Regions from separate parts of the Paenibacillus sp. FSL H7-0350 genome, predicted to be linked through region 3. Evidence: riboswitches for the same ligand, from Rfam matches in the RefSeq annotation. Region 3 holds a riboswitch; each other region holds the start of a gene.
The links. A riboswitch is a leader RNA that binds a small molecule or an ion and turns the genes downstream of it on or off. The one in region 3 is predicted to bind thiamine pyrophosphate.
Positions count from the first base shown of each region.

Region 1 (3,273 bases), 930 kb from region 3:
TCATTGGTATCGGCCGGCATCTGAATCTCAACCTCAAGGCCCTCCTCCGCGAAATAACCTTCAGCATCTGCCGCATACAAAAAGGAGTGGACAGCATTGGGATACCAGTCGAGCATAATCGTCAGCTTATGGGCTGCGCCTTCAGCTCCAGTCCCGGACCCAGCCTCAGAAGTGGCAGTAGTACCAGTTGAAGAGCCGGAGGCCGCGGGACTATTCGTATTGGCGCAGCCTGCCAGTACAGGCAGCATACAGAGGAGCAGAGCGGACAGCAGCATGGCTGGCCTTGAAATTGCATTGTGCAGATAACGGGTATAGCGGATAGTAGTCATGAATAACGTCCTCTTTTCTTCAAAATAATCTTCTCCAGCGCGGCGACTGCCAGAAACAGCAGGATACCGAGTACGGATAACAAGACAACAGCAGCGAACATCTTGGCGCTCTGCAGATTCCCTGCCATTCTGCGGCTGAAATAGCCCAGCCCTTGGCTGCCCCCAAGCCATTCCCCAATCGTTGCACCGATCACACAGTACACAGCCGACAGCTTCAGTCCGGAGAAAAAAGAAGGCAAGGCCAGCGGAACGCCCACCTTCCAGAGAATCTGCCAACGGTTCGCGCCGTACGTAAGCAGCAGCTCCCGGTAGGCGTCCGTGTTCTTAGACAAGCCGTCATAGGTGCCGATGACCACCGGGAAGAAAGCGGTCAGGAAGACAACGGCGACCTTGCTCCACAAGGTGTAGCCGAACCACATGATGAACAGAGGCGAGAGGGCGATCAGCGGAACCGTCTGGCTGATAATCAGCAGCGGGTACAGCGCCTTGGCCAGCGGACTGAACAGGTGCATGGCGATGCCCAGCAGGCTGCCGCAGACCACAGAAAGTGCGAAGCCTGTGAGCACCTCAAGCAGTGTAGCAGGCAGATGTACCGCGAATAACAAGCGGCGTTCCTCCAGCACAGCCATGCAGATCGCAGACGGAGCCGGAAGGATGAAGGGAGGAACCAGGCCCAGCCGGGCTACTGACTCCCAGACCGCAAGCGCCAGCAGGGCGAGCAGGGCCGCCGGACCGTAATGCTGGAGCAATCTTCTAAGAGCGGCGGTTCTCATATAACTTCAGCTCCAATTCCTGGCGCAGGGCGGCGAACTGCGGTTCATAGTGCAGACTGTGATGACGCGGACGAGGGAGACCGGCTGAGAATTCCTGTATCCCGCCGTCCTCTCGGCCAGTCATTAGATAGATTCTGTCACTGAGCAAGAGCGCCTCCTCCAAGTCATGGGTGATGAATAGCACCGTCTTGTCTAGCTCCGCCCATAACTCCAGCAGCCAACGCTGCAGCGAACGCTTCGTAATGGCATCGAGCGCCCCGAACGGCTCATCGAGCAGCAGCAGGTCATTCCCGGCCGCCACAGTGCGGAGGACCGCCACACGTTGGCGCATCCCGCCGGACAGCTCCTGCGGATAAGCCCCTTCGGTCTCGTCAAGGCCGAAACGGTGTAGCAGGGTACGGATCTCGGCAATAGCGGCTGCTTTGGGACGGCTGCGCTTAAGCTCCCAGGGCAACAGACAATTGTCCAATACGGTGCGCCAAGGCAGGAGGAGATCCTGCTGCGGCATGTAGGCCACGCTACCCAGTCTTTTCGCTGCTGTTGCTGAATCAGCTCCGTTAAGCGTGATCCTGCCGCTGCCCGGCTCCAGCAGACCGGCGATGATTTTGAACAAAGTGCTTTTGCCGCATCCGCTTCCGCCTACGATAGAAATGAATTCGCCGCGCTGCACATTCATGGATAGCCCTGAGAACACGGGTGTCCGGGACGAACCGGTCCCGAAGACATAGGACAGATTGCTAATATTGATCATAAGACTATGTACGAAGCCTCCTTGGAATTGGTATAGATACTGTACGGAGCACAAAAAAGCCCCATTCATTCCCGGAGGCAATGAATGGGGCGGAAGGTACAGTCAGCTGAGGCCCTGTGACGGGAACCACTGATACATTCTGCTCCACTTCCCTCCGCTGGTATGATCCAGATCAGGTTCAAAGGGTCCGGAGCTTAAGCTCCGTCTCAGTCGGCCGACTCCCCTAGTGAATAATGTTGCTATTGAATTCGTAATTGCTACTTAATATACCACAAATTCCCCTCTTGTAAAGGGCAGGCGGTCAGCGCTTCGCCAGACCGGTCACGAACAAAGTGACGATGCCCCGGGAGATGTCCAGCTTGGAGGCGTGGTGCCGCTTCTGCTCATACAGGTACAGATCGGGACTGAGGACAGAGATTAGGGCTGTGGCTGCAAAGGCCGGATCAATGTCAATAATCTCACCACCTGCCGCAGCGCGCTCTAGCAGCTCTGTCATCATCACCCCCAGCCGCTGAAAAAAAGGATGCTCAAACTGGGTCAGCTGCTTCTTGCCGGTGAACTCGGCTTTGATCATATTCAACAGCTCGGCATATTGTTCAATGAAATCGGCAATCTGCTCAATGCTGCTCTGCAGCTGAGCGAGCGCCGGGGCTTCACCGGCACTGGCAGCGACCTGCTGCTCCAGCCCGGACAGGAATTGATCTGCGCTGCCCTTCAGCAGGGCAGAACAGATCTCACCCTTGTCCGTAAAACGGCGGTACAGGGAGCCTTGCCCTATGCCTGCCCGCTTGGCAATGCTGTACATGCTGACCGCCTCGAGTCCGCTCTCGGTGAACAACTGGCGGGCAGCTTCAAGAATCCGCTGGACATAAGGATCGGCGGACACGGGTGGAGCGGATTCTATGGCTTGCGGAGCTGACGGATGGAGCTGCGCAGCATCGGTGTCTGGCTTGTTCATGAGAACCCCTTTCAGAAATAAATCAGTGATTTACAGAAAAATAAATAAAAGAATTGACACCACGGACAATTGTCCGTAGACTATGAATTGCACTAACGGACAGTTGTCCGTTCACTCATTATATAGAACAATCTGCCCGCAGGTCAATGTAGAACGCGGACAGCTTTAGGAGGGGAAGAGACATGGATCAGACCTTGAAGCAGGAAGCCGATTTCCGGCTGTCCAGTATTCTGGTTCCGCTGCTGGCTATTATTGCAGGAGTATTTATGGTTGTGCTGGACAGTACGGCGATGAATGTAGCTTTGTCCAGGCTGGTGGTGGATTTCAAGACGGATCTGCATACGCTGCAGTGGGTAGTTACCGGATATATGCTGGCTCAAGCTTCAGTTATTCCGCTGTCAGGCTGGCTGTCTGACCGGTTCGGAGCCAAGACAGTCTTCCTGACGGCGGTTATTGTGTTCA
Region 1 covers NZ_CP151972.1:307,335-310,607, forward strand. Annotated here, with positions in the region: gene NYE24_RS01535 (ABC transporter substrate-binding protein) at 1-329, opposite strand, end outside; gene NYE24_RS01540 (ABC transporter permease) at 326-1,102, opposite strand; gene NYE24_RS01545 (ABC transporter ATP-binding protein) at 1,083-1,853, opposite strand; TPP riboswitch at 1,986-2,088, opposite strand; gene NYE24_RS01550 (TetR/AcrR family transcriptional regulator) at 2,155-2,811, opposite strand; gene NYE24_RS01555 (DHA2 family efflux MFS transporter permease subunit) at 2,994-3,273, shown strand, end outside.
Region 1: linked by a shared signal. The riboswitch ahead of NYE24_RS01545 (ABC transporter ATP-binding protein) and the one ahead of NYE24_RS31105 (thiamine phosphate synthase) in region 3 are both predicted to bind thiamine pyrophosphate.

Region 2 (3,273 bases), 2.4 Mb from region 3:
GCACACCTCACTAATGAGAATTCTTCTCAGGCAATAGCTTAGCATAGGGTGCAGAGGTGAATTGTGATTGTAATCACTAACTATAAAAAGACTATCCCCGCAAGCCTTTCAGCTTGGGAGATAGTCTGAGAATGTTACGATTCCGCTGTATTAGCAGCTAAGTTAGAGTGATTTGCTCCATCTATGGGAATTACGGATATCATGCGAAATCCGCATGCTGCAGAACTTAGGACCACACATCGAACAGAAATGCGCCTGCTTCGCCCCCTCCGCCGGCAGGGTCTCGTCATGATACGCGAGCGCTCTTTCCGGGTCGAGGGAAAGATGGAACTGGTCGCGCCAGCGGAACTCGAACCGCGCCTTGGACAGCGCATCGTCACGGTCCTGCGCTCCCGGATGTCCCTTGGCAAGGTCTGCAGCATGTGCAGCAATTTTGTAGGTAATGACGCCTTCGCGCACATCATTCTTGTCAGGCAGGCCTAAATGCTCCTTAGGGGTAACGTAACACAGCATCGCCGTGCCGAGCCCCCCGATCATCGCGGCTCCGATGGCCGAAGTGATGTGATCATAGCCGGGTGCAATATCCGTAGTCAGCGGCCCAAGCGTATAGAAAGGAGCTTCCCGGCAAATCTCAAGCTGCTTGTCCATATTCTCCTTAATCTTGTGCAGCGGCACATGCCCCGGACCTTCAACCATGACCTGAACATCGTGCTTCCAGGCTAGTAGGGTCAGTTCTCCCAGCGTCTCCAGCTCGGCGAACTGAGCTTCGTCATTGGCGTCGGCGATTGAGCCGGGACGCAGGCCATCCCCAAGTGAGAAGGCCACATCATACGTCTTCATAATCTCACATATATCTTCAAAGTGTGTGTACAGGAAGTTCTCCTGCTGATGAGCCAGGCACCAGGCGGCCATAATCGATCCGCCCCGGGATACGATGCCAGTCATTCTCCGGGCAGTCAGCGGAATATAGCGCCGCAGCACCCCTGCATGAATGGTGAAGTAATCCACTCCCTGCTCCGCCTGTTCAATCAACGTGTCACGATAGAGCTCCCAGGTTAAGTCCTCGGCAATGCCGTTCACCTTCTCCAGCGCCTGGTATAAGGGCACTGTACCGACCGGCACAGGAGAATTGCGGATAATCCACTCCCGGGTGGTATGGATCTTGGAACCGGTGGAGAGATCCATAATGGTGTCAGCCCCCCAGCGGGTCGCCCACCGCATCTTCTCCACTTCCTCTTCTATAGAAGAAGTGACCGCAGAATTTCCGATGTTCGCATTGATCTTCACCAGGAAGTTACGGCCGATAATCATCGGTTCACTCTCCGGGTGATTTATATTGGCCGGGATAATGGCACGGCCCGCTGCCACTTCATCCCGTACGAACTCCGGCCGGGTATTCTCGCGGATCGCAATATACTCCATTTCCGGTGTTATAATCCCTTGCCTTGCATAATGTAGTTGAGTTACATTACCGCCTGTATAGGCCCGCTGGGGATTCCTGCGCAGTCCTGGACAAGCTTCGGCGGCAGCCCCTTGTCTGCGGATTCCGTTATCCTCCGGCCGGACGGCTCTTCCGGTGTACTCCTCCGAATCGCCACGCTCCGCAATCCAGCTTGAACGGTGCGGCGGCAGCCCCCTCCGAATGTCAGTCTCTTCCGCGGCATCCGTGTAAATACCGCTTGTGTCATAGACACGCAGCGGAGCATTCTCCTCTTCCCCGGCAACGCCTTCGGTTCTGCTAAGGCTGATCTCACGCATCGGAACTTGGATATCCGGGCGTGAGCCCTCCACATACACTTTACGGCTTGCGGGGAATCCGGAAAGATCCACCTCTTCGTTTTTACCCATTCCTGTCATTTCAATCTCCTCCTCTTCGCTCTGTACACTCATCAGATAAGAGGTCACGCAGCAGATTGAGCTGAAGAATCTATAGATTCCTGCAAGTCAAAAAGCCGCTCCACCTGGAGCGGCTTTATTAAAGAAACAGCCAAATAAGACTGTACTCAAAAAAGGTCCGACTCCACTTTCCTACGCTGGTATGATCCAGATCAGGTTCAAGGGTCCGGAAATTCAATTTTCCCGTCTCAGCCTATTCAGGCTCCCCTAGTGGGTATCTTATCTAATTAAGTACATTTTACCTGTGCGGGTAATTGTTGTAAACCCGTTATTTGTCCAGCGATTCGCTCCAGTCGTGCACCATCGTGCCTTCCAGAAACTTCTCGGCATCCATAGCGGCCATACAGCCGGTTCCCGCTGCCGATATCGCTTGGCGGTAACGGGTGTCCTGCACATCGCCGCAGGCGAATACACCCGGGATGTTGGTCTCGGTGGTACCCGGATTCACCACGATATAGCCATTAGCATCCGTATTGATCTGCCCGCCCAAGAAGGCTGTGTTCGGTGTGTGTCCAATCGCTACGAACACACCGTCTGCCTCTACCAGCTCTGTCAGACCTGTCTCATTATTAAGCACCGTAAGACCCTTCACTCCGGTCTCTCCTACCGTTACTTCTACCGGTGTGCGGTTCAAGGCCCAGGTTACCTTGCTGTTGTCACGCGCCCGGTCCTGCATGATCTTCGAGGCCCGCAGCTCGGGACGGCGGTGAACCAGCGTTACGCTGGAAGCAAAACGGGTCAGGAAGCTGGCTTCCTCCATGGCAGAGTCACCTCCGCCGACGACGACAATCTTTTTATTACGGAAAAAGAAGCCGTCACAGGTCGCACAGGTGCTGACCCCACGGCCCACATTCTCCTGCTCGCCCGGGATGCCCAGATATCTTGCAGAGGCCCCGGTTGAAATAATGACTGACTCCGCTTCCAGTACACCCATTCCGTCCACTGTTACCTTGAACGGACGCTGTGAGAAGTCCACCGACTCCACCCAGCCGTTCTTGAATTCAGCGCCGAAGCGTTCTGCCTGCTTGCGCATATTGTCCATCAGGTCCGGACCCAGAATCCCTTCAGGGAAGCCTGGAAAGTTCTCCACTTCTGTTGTCGTTGTCAGTTGTCCCCCAGGCTGCAAGCCTTCAATTACCAGCGGGCTCAGGTTCGCACGCGCCAGATAAATGGCAGCAGTCAGCCCGGCCGGGCCTGTTCCGATTACAATCGTTTTGTACATTACATTGGCCTCCTTACAAGTAGATGTTCTTACAACAGCAATTGCTTCAAATACGGGTAGTGGACGGCGATAAGCCGCTGGTTCCTGGCAGTATCCCCTTGGGTCCGGGAGCAGCCGCAGGCTCCTGCTCTTCGCCGGGCGAACCGCCGGCTTCA
Region 2 covers NZ_CP151972.1:4,551,323-4,554,595, reverse strand. Annotated here, with positions in the region: partial or broken gene thiC (phosphomethylpyrimidine synthase ThiC) at 190-1,857, opposite strand; TPP riboswitch at 2,009-2,115, opposite strand; gene trxB (thioredoxin-disulfide reductase) at 2,165-3,118, opposite strand; gene NYE24_RS20950 (tetratricopeptide repeat protein) at 3,165-3,273, opposite strand, start outside.
Region 2: linked by a shared signal. The riboswitch ahead of thiC (phosphomethylpyrimidine synthase ThiC) and the one ahead of NYE24_RS31105 (thiamine phosphate synthase) in region 3 are both predicted to bind thiamine pyrophosphate.

Region 3 (3,273 bases):
AGCCGTTCCTCTCCTCCCTAATCCATCTGTCAGGCCAAGAACCCGGTCAACGGTGAAGAGGCTGCCGCCGTCTCCTCCACAGGCCCCAGTCCGGCGAGATAAGCTTTGCGCCCTGCGGATACCGCTTCACGAAAAGCTTCTGCCATCAGCAGCGGATCTGAGGCGGTAGCAATCGCTGTATTAAGCAGGACCGCTGCGGCCCCCATCTCCATCGCCTCAGCCGCCTCGGATGGTCTGCCGATTCCGGCATCCACGATCACCGGCAGATCCATCTCGGAGATCAGAATCCGGATCAGCTCCTTGGTCTGCAGCCCGCGGTTGGACCCGATCGGCGCTCCCAGCGGCATTACGGCTGCGGCCCCCGCTGCCTTCAGCCGCAGAGCGGCGGACAGATCAGGACTCATGTACGGAAGCACCACGAAGCCCTCTGCTGCAAGGATCTCGGTCGCCCGGATGGTCTCCATGTTATCCGGCAGCAAATATTTCTGGTCGTTGATGACCTCAATCTTCACCCAGTTCCCCAGTCCCGCCGATCTCGCCAGCCGGGCAATCCGTACTGCTTCCTCTGCGGTGCGCGCACCAGAGGTATTAGGCAGTAAGGTCATATGGGAAGGAATATGGCTGACAATATTGTCACTGCTCTCCGGGTCCACCCGGCGCAGGGCAACGGTAATGACCTGTGAGCCTGATCGCGTAATCACCTCGGGAATGAGGGTGTTACGGCTGTATTTTCCGGTGCCAATGAACAGTCTGCTGGTTAGAGTCACTCCGCCAATCATCAATGGATCTTGCATATTAACGCCTCCTGGGGTAAGTCTTCGTGTTTAGCCTCCGCCTACAAAATGAACCAGCTCCACCCGGTCCCCTTCGCTGAGCAGTGTGTCTCCGTAAGCCTCTCTGCCGGCAAGCTCACCGTTCAGCTCGACAATCACCAGCTTACCGGCCCACTCAGGCCGGGCCAGCAGATCCGCCAGCGTCCGGCAGCTCTCTTCCACCCTCTGGCGGGTACCGTTAACGGTCACAATCATGCCTGTTCACCTCCTGCTGTGCCTTTTACTTGATCCATATCATGGGTTACAAGACTGCTCTGCCGCCCTGTGAACCGCTTCCCTGTAGGCCAAGGCCGCTCCCACCGGGTCTGGAGCTCCGCAGATTCCCGACATGACAGCAATGCCAGCCGCTCCTTGGGCCAGCACCGCTCCGGCATTGCCCGGGGTAATCCCTCCGAGCGCAATCAGCGGTATGCGGCTCCAGAGGACAGCCTCTGCCAGCTGCACAAGTCCCCGTGCCTGCTGTCCGGGCTTGCAGGCCGTAGGGAACACATGCCCGTAGAGGCAGAAGTCTGCTCCCTGCCTTCCAGCTTCCGCCGCCTCTTCCGGCGAGTGGACCGATCTGCCGATCCGCAGGCCCGGTGCAAGGCCGCGCACTGCGGCTGGTGGGAGGCTATGCCAGGCTAACTGTACACCGCCTGCCCCGGCGGCCAGGGCAACATCGATCCGGTCATTAATGACCAGCTTCGAAGGCGGCACCCCGGCCTGAAGCATCTGCTGCGCTGCCGCCAGCAGTTCCCGGGCGGACATGGCTTTTTCCCGGAGATGGATATAATCCACCATAGAATGCACCGCCACGGCCCATTCAGCCAGCGCTTCAGGCTGCAGCCGCCCGTCCGAGACCGCATGAATCTCGTACAATACCCTTCTCCTCCTGTCTGTTCCAGCTCAATCTACACCACAACACAACACAAAAAAGACCGCTCCCCGTAAAGGAAGCAGTCTGGAATAGAAGCTGGAATACCGGTACTCACCGTGTACCCCCGCTGCAATATTCGTTCTCCACTTCCCTACGCTGGTATAAACCAGATCAGGTTCAAAGGGTCCGGACAACTACGCCCGTCTCAGCCTTGCGGCACCCCTAGTGATCGTTCTATGCGGTTGTTTCGTCTTGCTTGTTGTATATTAGCATATTATTCCTCTTAGGGCTATTCTTTCGTAGATTTTACTTCAATTACAAAAACCACAGATGAACTCCCTTCTGAAAATTTACCATCCTCGGTTGTCCAGAATGCTGATATGCCATAGTAATAAACGCCTTGTTCTTTTGGAGCATTAAAAGAGCCGTTCTGCAATGGAATTTGCACTTCTTTATCATCGACAAATTGCTGAACGGTTAACCCGCCGGGTGCCGGTTTATAAGTAAAAGCAACATGGATCCCCCCCTCAGGGGCTATAACAGTGGGAGTAACCCCCTGTACCATGGATTGTCCTCCTATATAATCCGCACATCCTAATTTCCCCCAGCAATAGCTGCTTTGGGTAACCGGAATTTGGGTTTTCCCGGAAGTAACAAGGGGTAGCGGCGGCGATTCCTGTGTAATTCTAATCCCAATGCTTTTTGCCTTTCCTTCCAATCTTGTATTTGCCACAAGTCTCCCTGCAAAAGGAGTCAAGTAAATGAACACTACCAGAAAAACAAAAATCCCCGCTGCAGATAGAATGAATCCTTTTTTTCTAAGCATCCCAATCCCCTTTTCATATCCAATTATCTAAATAGACGGAAATATATTGTAATAGTTACAAGCGCAGAAAAAAAGCCTGCCGGCAAGCGGTTAGGCTTTTTTAAAATAGAATTTATATGTTGCACACGATAACTTATCCCATCAGCCGTTGACAACCTCGCCGCCGTTCACATGCATCACCTGTCCGCTCACATAGGAGGAATCGTCCGAGGCCAGGTATACATAAGCCGGTGCCAGCTCTTCAGGCTGTCCCGGGCGCTTCATCGGCTGGGTGCCGCCGAACTCACTGACCTTCTTCGCGTCAAAGGTGGACGGAATCAGCGGGGTCCAGATTGGTCCGGGCGCTACCGCATTCACGCGGATGCCCTTATCGGCCAGATTCATCGACAGCGAACGGGTGAAGCTGAGAATCGCTCCCTTGGTGGACGAATAGTCCAGCAGCTGCGGGCTGCCGCGATACGCCGTGATGGAGGTGGTGTTAATGATCGTAGAGCCTTTTGTAAGATGAGGCATGGCTGCTTTGGTCAGATAGAACATGGAGAAAATATTCGTCCGGAACGTACGCTCCAGCTGCTCCGCTGAGATGTCCTCAATATGGTCCTGCGGATGCTGCTCCGCCGCATTGTTGATCAGGATGTCGAGCTTACCGAGTCCTTCAACGGTTTGACGAATCAGGCTTTGACAGAAGCATTCGTCCCCGATGTCCCCGGCGATCAGAATGCATTTTCTGCCCTCTTGTTCCACCTGGCGCTTGGTCT
Region 3 covers NZ_CP151972.1:6,932,000-6,935,272, reverse strand. Annotated here, with positions in the region: gene NYE24_RS31115 (thiazole synthase) at 30-794, opposite strand; gene thiS (sulfur carrier protein ThiS) at 825-1,028, opposite strand; gene NYE24_RS31105 (thiamine phosphate synthase) at 1,068-1,691, opposite strand; TPP riboswitch at 1,821-1,923, opposite strand; gene NYE24_RS31100 (hypothetical protein) at 1,979-2,515, opposite strand; gene NYE24_RS31095 (SDR family oxidoreductase) at 2,657-3,273, opposite strand, start outside.